2 linked regions of the Prochlorococcus marinus XMU1411 genome follow. Each later gene encodes a partner of the first gene's protein in a complex. Links are inferred from orthologs where the notes say so. Each region holds a gene or a part of one and is shown in the gene's direction. Other genes may lie near its edges.

Region 1 (6,156 bases):
CGTTCTTGAGGTTAGTCAATTGTGGAGAGATACAGTTTTAAATATCATCTCAAAAGATAAAAATATATCTTTAAGCAATATGTACGTTGATAATGCAGCAATGCAATTAGTTAGAGATCCTAGTCAATTTGATGTTATCTTAACCAGTAATTTATTTGGTGATATTTTAAGCGATTTAGCAGCTATGTTAACTGGATCTATTGGTATGCTTCCATCTGCCTCTTTAAGCAATAATGGGCCAGGAGTTTTTGAACCTGTTCATGGTTCTGCTCCTGATATAGCTGGTAAAAACATTGCAAATCCAATTGCGATGCTTTTATCCATATCCATGATGTTAAAAATTGGATTAAATGAAGAAGAAGCTGCAAAAAATTTAGAAACTGCTGTTGATAAAGTTTTATCAAAAGGATATAGGACAGTAGATTTAGCTGATGGGTCTTCTAAAGTATTATCTTGCAGCGAAATTGGAAACAAAATAATAGATGAAATTTAAAAAAAAATTAATAAATAAAAAAATATTTTCAAGTTGAACATAAAGTTGGCATATGACCTGTCAGAATCATCTAATATTGTTTTTAAAAAATGTCAAAACGTCATCCAGTAGTCGCTGTAACAGGATCTTCAGGAGCAGGAACAAGTACAGTTAAAAGAGCCTTTGAGCATATTTTTGCCAGAGAAGATATTGTTCCCGCAGTTGTAGAAGGTGATAGTTACCACAGGTTTGAAAGAATGCCTATGAAAAAAGCAATGGCAGAAGCTCTTTCAAAAGGTGAAAATTTCTCTCATTTTGGTCCAGAGGCTAATCTTTTTGACAAGCTAGAAGAACTTTTTAAAATCTATGGCGAAACTGGAGGAGGAAAGAAAAGATATTATCTACATAGTCTTGAAGAAGCAGAAGAACATAATACAAGACTTGGTACATCCCTAGAACCTGGGCAATTTACTCCATGGGAAGATATTCCTGAAGGAACAGACGTACTTTTTTATGAAGGTTTGCATGGCGGGGTAGAAGGTGATGGATACAATGTGGCATCTTATGCTGATTTACTTGTTGGTGTTGTTCCGATTACAAATTTAGAGTGGATTCAAAAAATCCATAGAGATAACGCAGAAAGAGGTTACTCAGCGGAGACCATTGTGGATACTATATTGAGAAGAATGCCTGATTATATAAATCACATATGTCCACAATTCAGTAAAACCGATATTAATTTCCAAAGAATTCCCACAATTGATACTTCTAATCCTTTCATATGCAGAAATATCCCAACTCCTGATGAGAGCTTTGTGATCATACATTTCAGAAAAGGGGCAAGAGAGAAATGGGGGATTGATTTTCAATACTTGCTTGGAATGATTAACGATTCATTTATGTCAAGTCCGACAAGTATCGTTGTAAATGGGGGGAAAATGGGTTTCGCAATGGAACTTATTCTTACTCCAATAATTCATAAAATGATTGAGGAGAAAAATAAATAATAATTAATTTTCTAATATCAACTCAAATAATTATATGTTTTTTTTTGAAGTGTTTTAATCTAGAGGATCTCAAATTTTTATATATCTTTCTTGATAAAAGTACCTTATTTAGATTTAAATAGAAAAAACAGGAAATGTTGTGTCATTAATCGACTGGTTTGCCGCAAGGCGTAAAGATCAATTTGTTGGAAAAGTTTCCCAAGATACTGATGAGGGAGATGGTTTGTGGGTTAAATGTTCAGAATGTTCGCAAGTAGCCTATAGAAAAGACCTAATTTCAAATTTTAATGTTTGTAGTAATTGTGGACACCACAATAGGATTAATAGCGATGAAAGGATAAATATAATTGCCGACAAAAATTCATTCAAAGAGTTTGATGGTTCACTAAGTCCTACAGATCCTTTGGGTTTTAAAGATAGAAGATCGTATGCTGATCGAATTAAAGAAAGTCAAGCAGGCACAGGTTTAAGAGATGGAGTCGTAACAGGTATCTGTTCTGTAAATTCAATTCCTTTAGCATTAGCTGTTATGGATTTTAGATTTATGGGAGGATCCATGGGTTCAGTAGTTGGTGAAAAAATTACAAGGATAATTGAGAGAGCAACTTTAGAAAATTTTCCAATTCTTATTGTTTGCGCATCAGGAGGAGCAAGGATGCAAGAAGGTATGTTAAGTCTCATGCAAATGGCAAAAATATCTGGAGCACTAAAAAAACATAAAGAAAAAAATCTTCTTTATATGCCCTTATTAACTCATCCAACAACTGGTGGGGTAACTGCAAGCTTTGCAATGTTAGGTGATTTAATTTTGGCGGAACCTAAAGCTCTTATTGGATTTGCTGGAAGAAGAGTTATAGAACAAACATTAAGAGAAAAATTACCCGATAACTTTCAAACCGCTGAATATCTGCTTGAGCATGGTTTTGTTGATGTAATAGTTAAAAGAAAAGACCTCAAGGATACTCTGACTAAAATTTTAAAAATTCATGGTGTAAAAGAACTTGCAAAAGCAAATATATAATATGAGAATTATTTCAAATTTCTTTTATTTTTCTTTAAGCCTTTTATTTTTTATTTTAAATTTTGCTCCATATTCTTATGGAATAGGAAATGTTGACTGGGTCCTACTAAAAGAAAATAATGAAGGGAAAGAATGGCTTGATAAAGGAAGTATTAAGTCGCTTCCAAATGGCGAAATAAGTGTCTTAACAAAGTTCTTTAAAAATCCAACTAATTCGGATGATGATGGAGAGTTATCACTTTATGTAATGAGAATTAATTGCGATGAAAAAAAGTTCAAAGATACTTCCATAAATGGAATACCTCAATTCAATTCAAAATGGCAGACTTCTAATAATGATGAGCTAATAGATGTTGTTATTGAAAATAGCTGTTCAGTCTTAATTAATAGATAAGAATGAATTCTAAAAATAAAAAATTAAAAATAGCAATTGCTGGATTAGGGTTTGGTAAAAAAGTTCATTTAGAGGCATTAAAAGAGTCTGATTTTTTAACTCCTGTAGCTATTTATCATTATGAGACAAAGCAAAAATCGATCCTAGAAAAAGAAACAGGATTAAAATTCTTTCATAATTGGGAAGAATTAGTTAAATCTCCAAAAATTGATGGAATTATAATTGCAACCCCTCCTGAATCAAGATTTAAATTAGCAAAACAAGCTCTTGAGAATAATAAAAATTTACTTCTAGAAAAACCCGTTTCAATATCCTCCTCAGAAATTGAAGAGCTTCAGAGAATATCTTTGATTAATAATTTAAGCGTATGTGTTGATTTTGAATATAGAGCAGTACCTCTTTTTCTTCAGACAAAAAAACTTATTAATGAAAATATCTTAGGAGATATATATTTAGTCAAATTAGATTGGTTAATGGGCAGTAGATCAGACCCCAAAAGATCCTGGAATTGGTATTCATTAGAAGAAAAAGGTGGAGGAGTTATTGGCGCCTTAGGTACTCATGCATTCGATATGTTGAATTGGTTTTTTGGGGAAGCAATAAATGTTTCTGGCAAGTTAGCAACATCAATAAAAAAAAGACCTTTACCTGATTCATCTAATTTAAATGATGTAACGAGTGAAGATGTATGTTTAGCCAATATAGAAATATCAAACTACAGCTCGAATCTTATTCCATGTCAGGTATCTTTATCATCGATTTCTAAAAATGGTAGAGGATTTAGTTTAGAAATATATGGAAGCGAAGGTTCACTTATTCTTAAAAGCGAAAACCAAAAAGATTATGTACATGGTTTTAATTTGAAATATTCAAACAACGAAAATAAAATACAAAATCTAACTGCAGATTCAAGTTTTAATTTTGAAAAAACATGGACTGATGGGAGAATAGCTCCAGTTTTGAGAATTCAAAATTTATGGGCTAAGAGTATAATTAATAAAACACCTGTAATCCCAGGCTTATGTGAGGGACTTGCTAGTCATAAAGTTTGCGAAGCCATAAGAGAATCTTCTAAAAGTGGATTAAGTATCAAAATTTAAGGCTATACATTTATAAGTATCAATTATCACCCGATAAAGTATTGGATTGATTTTATTTTTTTTTCATATTCTGGAAAAATCAATTGAACTGAATTATTAAAGAATGGCTTTAAATTACTACAAAAATGAGCTTAAAGAAAATGCTCAATTACTAGCTTCTAAAGGGAAAGGGATATTAGCGGTAGATGAATCCACTAAAACAGTAGGTAAAAGACTCGCTGGAATTGGCGTTGAGAATACTGAAGAAAATAGGAAGGCATATAGAGGAATGCTCTTTACTACAGAAGGTCTTGGCAAATATATAAGTGGAGCAATCCTTTTCGAAGAAACTCTTTATCAGAATCACCAAGATGGTGAGTCAATGGTTAAGAAACTAAATGATTTAGGTATTATTCCAGGTATAAAGGTCGATAAAGGCCTAAATCCACTTCCAGGAGCAGGAGATGTAGAAACTTTTTGCTCTGGCCTAGATGGGTTAGTTGAAAGAGCTGCAAAATATTATGAACAAGGTGCAAGATTTGCAAAGTGGAGAGCAGTTCTGCAAATTACAAATGATGGTTGTCCTTCAAAACTATCAATACAAGAGAACGCCTGGGGACTAGCAAGATATGCTAGATCAGTGCAAGAATCGGGCTTGGTACCAATTATTGAACCTGAAATCTTAATGGACGGAGATCATACAATTGAGAAAACTGCAGAAGTTCAAGAAGAGGTAGTTAAGCAGGTTTACATGGCTTGTCAAGCAAATGGAGTCTTTCTAGAGGGAACACTATTAAAACCTTCCATGACGGTAAATGGAGCAGATTGTCCAACTAAGGCCGATCCTATGAAAGTTGCCGAGATGACTATAAAAACTATGGAAAGATGCGTTCCTGCTTCTGTCCCTGGGATAGTATTCTTATCAGGAGGATTAAGCGAGGAGGCTGCTTCAGTTTATTTAAATAATATGAACACCCTTTACAGGAAAGCTTTATGGAATGTTTCATTCTCATATGGAAGAGCCTTACAGCACTCATGCTTAAAGGCCTGGAAAGGAAGTGATGTAGAGGGCGGTCAAAAGGCCTTAATAGCAAGAGCTCAAGCAAACTCAGAAGCCTCTACAGGTTCCTACGTAGCAGGGTCTCAACCTTCATCAGATGAGCAATTATTTGTAGCAGGCTATACTTACTAACTTAAAAATTCTAAAAATATACGCTGGGCCATAAAATTAGTTTCTTTAATTTAGTATTTTGTATATCTAATGACGTGACATTTGATACCTCAGTATACTAAACTCTCGGAACATATAGCTTAAACACTAAGCATCTAATTAATTTTTAATTATGGCCCTTGTTCCCCTTAGACTACTTTTAGATCACGCTGCTGAAAATGGATATGGTATCCCAGCGTTTAACGTAAATAACCTTGAACAAGTTCAAGCAATTATGGAGGCTGCATATGAAACAGACAGTCCTGTAATTCTTCAAGCTTCAAGAGGTGCTAGAAATTATGCTGGAGAAATATTCCTACGTCATCTGATTCTCGCTGCAACTGAAACTTATCCTAATATTCCAGTTGTAATGCACCAAGACCATGGAAACGAGCCATCAACATGTTATTCAGCAGCAATAAATGGTTTTACATCTGTAATGATGGATGGATCCTTAGAGGCAGATGCAAAAACACCCGCGAGTTACGAATATAATGTTGCTGTCACAAAAAAAGTAGTAGATTTTGCTCATTCAGTTGGAGTTAGTGTTGAAGGAGAGTTGGGTTGCTTAGGTTCATTAGAAACAGGAAAAGGTGAAGCAGAAGATGGTCATGGATTTGAAGGTGAACTTTCTACAGATATGCTTTTGACTGATCCAGAAGAAGCGGCAGATTTTGTTGCTAAAACAAAAGTTGATGCATTAGCAATTGCTATAGGTACAAGTCATGGTGCATATAAATTTACAAGGAAGCCTACAGGAGAAGTTCTTGCAATAAGCAGAATTGCTGAAATCCATAAAGCACTTCCAAATACACATCTTGTAATGCATGGATCTAGTTCAGTACCTCAAGAATGGTTGGATATCATTAACAAATATGGTGGTGAAATCCCTCAAACATATGGAGTTCCTGTTGAAGAGATTCAAGAGGGAATAAGAAATGGAGTTAGGAAAGTCAACATTGATACCGATAAC
Region 2 (5,600 bases), on another replicon or contig:
TAACCAATAGCTTCACCAATTGGATCACCTGTTTGCATTACAAAAAATTCTTCTGCTCTGTTAATAGGTAAATCTTTGTAGAAGTTTTTTGAAGATAAATCTATAAATGCTCCTGCTGTAAGTGGGGCGTTAAATCCATCCACAATAGCTTGCATATCTCCTTTGGAGGTTTTTATATTGACTTTTGCTCTGCCCAGTAATCTTGGTAAATTATCAAATTCGTGGGGAATAGAGTATGGAAATTCATTTGGTAGAAAATATTCTTCTACTTTACCTATTTTATCTAAAGCATCTCTTCGGGTGGCTATAAATGAGTATTTATCTTTTGATTTAGAATAGTCTTGAAGGCTATTAAAATTTTCCTTGAGCTCTAAAAATGTATTTTCAGTAATTTTCTGTTTATCTTTTGGTAATTCTTGAATAATTTTACTTTGGTATTTTTTTAGTAAAGATTGACATTTTGTAACAGTTTTTGCAAGAGCAGGCCATCTTCCTCCTCTGACAAGGTCACTAGTTTCTTCCAATTTGTGTTGAATTTCCTGTAACTCAACTTGCTTGATAGGGAGTGCGTTTCTGAGGATTGCATTAGGGTCTTTTACTGCATTTCCAGTAGGTAAATCAGCTAGTACTTGTATCGGTTTAAATAGAAAAACCTGTGAAAATACAATTAAAAGAATTAAGAAAACTTTGTTCTGATTTGATAAGAATTTTTGCATAGCACTCTTGCAGGTTTATGATCCTTGGGGATGTAATACAGGAATGATTTCCAGTAACGATTTTCGCACAGGTACTACCATCGAATTGGATGGACAAGTTTGGCGCGTTGTAGAATTTCTACATGTCAAGCCTGGTAAGGGTTCTGCTTTTGTGCGAACAAAATTAAAATCAGTTCAAAGCGGCAACGTGGTTGAAAAAACTTTTCGAGCCGGAGAATCAGTACAGCAGGCTATCCTTGAGAAGTCTAACCTGCAGCATACATATGTGGAGTCTGGTGATTATGTTTTTATGGATATGACAAGTTTTGAAGAGACAAGACTCACCTCTGAGCAAATCGGTAAAGGCGCAAAATATTTGAAAGAGGGAATGGAGGTTAATGTGGTTTTCCATAATGGTAAAGTTTTAGAAGTAGAACTTCCAATATCTATTACTTTGAAAGTTACAGAGACTGATCCTGGAGTTAAAGGTGATACTGCTAGTGGGGGCACGAAACCAGCTATTCTAGAAACAGGTGCTCAAGTTATGGTTCCTTTATTTATTTCTGTTGGAGAAATGATTAAAGTTGATACTCGTAACGATAGTTATCTTGGACGTGAAAATTAATGGCTATGAAACTAGATCATGAAGACTTAAATCGCTTAATAGAGAAAATCTCTTCAAGTGATATTCAAGAGTTCTTGCTAGAAGGTGAAGATTTTAAACTAGAAATAAAAAGGAATTTGTTTGATCAGAACCAAGTTATCAATAATTTAGCTTCTAATACTTCATTTGATAAACAAACAATTGCTAATCAAAAAACTATCAATCAGACTATCCCAGTTGTTAATGAGCCTGAAACGCCGCAGGTAGCACCCCCAGGACGCTCTGACCTAACTGAAATTACTTCTCCTATGGTTGGAACTTTTTATCGGGCTGCGGCGCCTGGTGAGGATCCATTCGTCGAAGTAGGAAATAACATTAAGGTTGGTCAAACTATTTGTATTTTGGAAGCAATGAAGTTAATGAATGAAATTGAATCTGAATTTAATGCTGAAATAGTAGAGATTCTGGTTGAAAATGGGACACCAGTTGAATTTGGTCAAGTTTTAATGCGCGTTAAGCAGTCTTGAATTCTAAGTAATTTCTATAGCAGCTTTTATAGCCTCAATCATACTTTGAGATTGAGCAATCCCTTTGCCAGCAATATCAAATCCTGTTCCATGATCTGGAGATGTTCTTATAAAAGGTAAACCGATTGTGGTATTTACTGAGTAATTAAAAGCTATCACTTTCATTGGTATTAAACCTTGATCATGATACATAGCAAGAATGCCATCGTGCTTTTCAGCATTTTTTTCACTCCAAGCTTTTACTGAAGAATTCCAGCAACTATCTGGTGATAAAGGGCCTAATAATTTAATACCTCTATTTTTCTCATTCCATGTAATTAAGGCATCATTGAGCCAATCTTTTTCTTCATGACCTAAAATGCCTTCTTCGCCAGCATGAGGGTTTAATCCTGCTACTTTTAAAGTAGGTTTGTCAGTATAGCTATTACAAAAATTTTTGAATAGATCCAATTTAGAGTGGATTAATTCTGTAGTTAATTTCTTGGGAACTTCACAAAGGGCTATATGGGTTGTAGCTAGTAAGGTATTAAATCTCCAACCTGTAATTGGTGATTTTGCTGTGAATAACATTCCAAAGTTTTTTACTCCACATGATTTTGCTAGTACTTCAGTTTGACCAGAGAAGTAATGACCTGCTAGAGACCATGATTTCTTGCAAATTGGTCCTGTTACAAGTGCCGAATTGGGATATGTTTTTACAATTTCTATTGCTTTTGTTAAATATTGATAACTTGAATTACCGTAACTTGATTGAGGGTTATTATCTGATGAAGAAATTTCGAGATCATGTATCTTTAAATTTTTAGGATTTGCAATGTTTTCTAATCCTAATGATCTAAGGTGGCTATATGTATTTTGTAGATTTTTTTTTGATCCAACCAATATAAAGTCAACATTTTGAGGTATCTCATCAGAACAAAGAGCTTTTAATATTATTTCAGGTCCAATACCTGACTCATCTCCTACGCTTAATACTACGTTCAATGCTTTATTTGTATTTTGACAATTCATAAAAAGTTTTTAAATTTATTTTTTTAACTATTCAGATAGCAATTTTTTAAGCCTATTTTATAATTTTTATAAATTAGTTTATACCCGAGTGTTTCGCATAATAGTTTATTCGAAACTCTTCTATTTTCCATCCAAAAAGATTTAGCTATAGGGGATAATTCCTCTTTTGCATCTTCAAATAATATTGGCTTTGGCATTGTTAAACCAAGGAAATCATAGCAATATTGAATAACTTCTATCTGAGAACAGGGTAGATCATCTGCAATATTAATAATCTGGTAAAATTTTAAGGAATTTTTATTTTGTAAGAGATAAATAATTGCATTTGTTATGTCAGCGACATGAATTCTTGAAAAAACCTGATTTTTTTTTGATATAACACGAATTTTTTTATTTTTTATTGCTTCAAAAGTCGATCGTCCAGGTCCATAAATACCAGGCAACCTAAAAATCTGTACAGGTAAACCAGATCTAATCCATTCTTTTTCACAATTCAATCTCTTATGACTTCTTTGTTGAAAAGGTTTTGGTTCATCAATTTCAGAGACCCAATCACCCTTGCTGTGCCCATAAACTCCTGTTGTAGATAAATATCCAACCCATTCAAGGGATAAACTTTTTAGCTTATCTTTAAGACTTTTTAATACTGGATCGTTTCCATTTTTGTCGGGAGGTATGCAACTAAGAATATGTGTGACTCCATCAAAAATTTCTTTATTAGGAAGCAAGTCTTCTTCGCTGTTGAATACGAAACTATTTGGATCTTTTTTTTCAGATCTTGAACTTGTCAAAGCGGTATAACCCAATTGCCTTATTTTTTTTGCAAAGAAACTACCGCTGAAACCACATCCTAAAACTAAAAATTTATTTTTACCATTTAGTGAACTTGCGGAATTCTTCATGCGACGTTAAAGTAGTACATATGTATTAATTAAAGATGAAGACAACTCTTAGGCCTGATTTAAAATTAAAAACTTATTGCATTAGCAAAAGTTATAGTCGTCTGACAGAAAAAGAAATAAGCTTAATTAACTTTAAATTCTATCAAAAATTATTTGTACTTCTCATTTCATTTTCCACAATTTTAATATTCCCAGAATCGCCAAGAGAATTGGAAAATATATGTGAGAGTTATAACTCTGGAAAAATGTGTAATGTTTGGTAGTCAAGCTGCTCTATATTCTGATCTATCTTTTTCGTTATCTTTATTAACTTGAAAATTAGGATTGGCCCATTGGAGTAATCTTATAGCTAGTCTTAAATCTCCTTCTAACCAAGCTCTTATAGCCATTGCTCTTCGTGGATCATAAAATTTTTGCCTTCTGTACCAATACAAAGCATTTTCATCTGATTTGTCCCCATTACAGGAAAGACATGCAGGGACACAGTTTTCTGTAGTGCTTAAGCCTCCTTGACTTCTTGGTATTACATGGTCAATCGATTCAGATGTTTTTCCGCAATATATACAACTTTTTCCTGTAAACCTATGTATAGATTTTCGCCATTGTCTAAATCTGAACTTAGGACATAAATCCTCTAAAAAAACCGCATCATTAATATGCATTCAGAATATTTATTTAAATAAATAATGGCTTGAATAAATTAAAAGTCAACATTTATCTATCCTTTTAGGTATAAATTTGCAAGCAAAAATATGATTTAGTCTGTTTAGATACAAAATAGTATTTATAAAATTATAAAAATATAACTAACTTTTAAAATCTTTATTAATAACTATATCTTTCAAGTGTTTCATCAGAAAATTCTTCATTAGTTTCTTCTAATTCTTTTTCTAATCTTTTTCTTTTGCTTTCTCTGTCTTTTGCTTCTTTTTCTTGTCTTTCCTCTTCTTTTTCTAAATCTCTTATTAGTTTTCTATTTGGATGAAGTTTATCAAGGTACTCAACACAATAGCTGAAAGTTTCTCTATCTCTAATAACTGATTCAGTAATTTGTGCTGCTGCTTGTTTAGGTGAAACTTTGAAAATTCCACCTTTTTGCTTTTTTATATATGTATATGCTGCATCCCAACTACTTTCATGATCATTTCCTCCATCTCTCATAGTACAAAAAATTTCCGCTCCAAAAGATCCTGCATTTACTTTTAAAGAATGAAATGAAATAGGGGATATAATCCCCAAGGTTACAAAAATTAAATTTTTTCTAAATCCCTTCATTGCATATAAGCTTTCTATTTAAAAATATCTTTTATTGGAAATATGTCTATAGATTTTTAAGATTTTATTATTCCAAATAAGTTTAAGCATTTTACAATTAAAGGTAGAATTAGAAGCACAGTAATTAATCTTACTGCGTGTAGAGTTGCGACTGCAGCCCCAACCCCATACTCTGATCCTACAAGACTCATGCCGCTGATGCCTCCTGGTGCTGCGCCAAGAATTGTTGTTATCACATCGATATTAAGTAATCTGCTTGTCCATAATCCAATTGCTAATCCTGTAATAACTAAAGTAAAAGTTATTAAAATAGCAGGCCTCCACAATGTTTGAAGATCCATTAATGAGTCTTTGGTTAATGATGTGCCGATAACTGTTCCAATACCAATTTCTAAAATTGTTCTTGTGCCTATTGGCCACTCTGCAATATCGACTTTGCCACTGATGCTAAGTATGCTTGCGCCTATTAAAGCACCTGCAAGAGGAGCTGCAGGGATACCTGTTTTTAGAGCTAAAACTCCAAAAATAAAACCTGCAATTAGATAATAGAATAGATTTATGTTTGGCATAAATTTGAAAGATGTTT

What was found. The genes of interacting proteins can lie anywhere in the genome.
Region 2: the proteins of accD (region 1) and accB are in contact, whole or in part, in a solved structure (PDB 8UXZ), measured with the Escherichia coli proteins. The link is inferred for Prochlorococcus marinus XMU1411 from one-to-one orthologs.

The regions. Positions count from the first base shown.
Region 1 is NZ_JAAORI010000003.1:433,464-439,619, reverse strand. Bases 782-3,559 are described here. They hold accD (acetyl-CoA carboxylase, carboxyltransferase subunit beta), read left to right. Parts: upstream 782-1,618; coding sequence 1,619-2,500; downstream 2,501-3,559. Other genes in these bases: HA145_RS04165 (Gfo/Idh/MocA family protein), read left to right, coding at 2,897-3,559; HA145_RS04170 (hypothetical protein), read left to right, coding at 2,502-2,894; HA145_RS04180 (phosphoribulokinase), read left to right, coding at 782-1,479. Outside these bases: leuB (3-isopropylmalate dehydrogenase), read left to right, coding at 1-493; more of HA145_RS04180, read left to right, coding at 583-781; more of HA145_RS04165, read left to right, coding at 3,560-3,994; HA145_RS04160 (class I fructose-bisphosphate aldolase), read left to right, coding at 4,098-5,165; fba (class II fructose-bisphosphate aldolase), read left to right, coding at 5,317-6,156.
Region 2 is NZ_JAAORI010000001.1:26,588-32,187, forward strand. The notes cover bases 76-3,072. They hold accB (acetyl-CoA carboxylase biotin carboxyl carrier protein), read left to right. Parts: upstream 76-1,319; coding sequence 1,320-1,826; downstream 1,827-3,072. Other genes in these bases: HA145_RS00125 (peptidylprolyl isomerase), read right to left, coding at 76-716; efp (elongation factor P), read left to right, coding at 760-1,320; pdxA (4-hydroxythreonine-4-phosphate dehydrogenase PdxA), read right to left, coding at 1,830-2,837; HA145_RS00145 (SDR family NAD(P)-dependent oxidoreductase), read right to left, coding at 2,861-3,072. Outside these bases: more of HA145_RS00125, read right to left, coding at 1-75; more of HA145_RS00145, read right to left, coding at 3,073-3,739; HA145_RS00150 (transcription factor TFIID), read left to right, coding at 3,775-4,002; HA145_RS00155 (HNH endonuclease), read right to left, coding at 4,003-4,401; HA145_RS00160 (DUF6554 family protein), read right to left, coding at 4,565-5,014; HA145_RS00165 (AbrB family transcriptional regulator), read right to left, coding at 5,071-5,583. UniProt on the Escherichia coli protein: This protein is a component of the acetyl coenzyme A carboxylase complex; first, biotin carboxylase catalyzes the carboxylation of the carrier protein and then the transcarboxylase transfers the carboxyl group to form malonyl-CoA.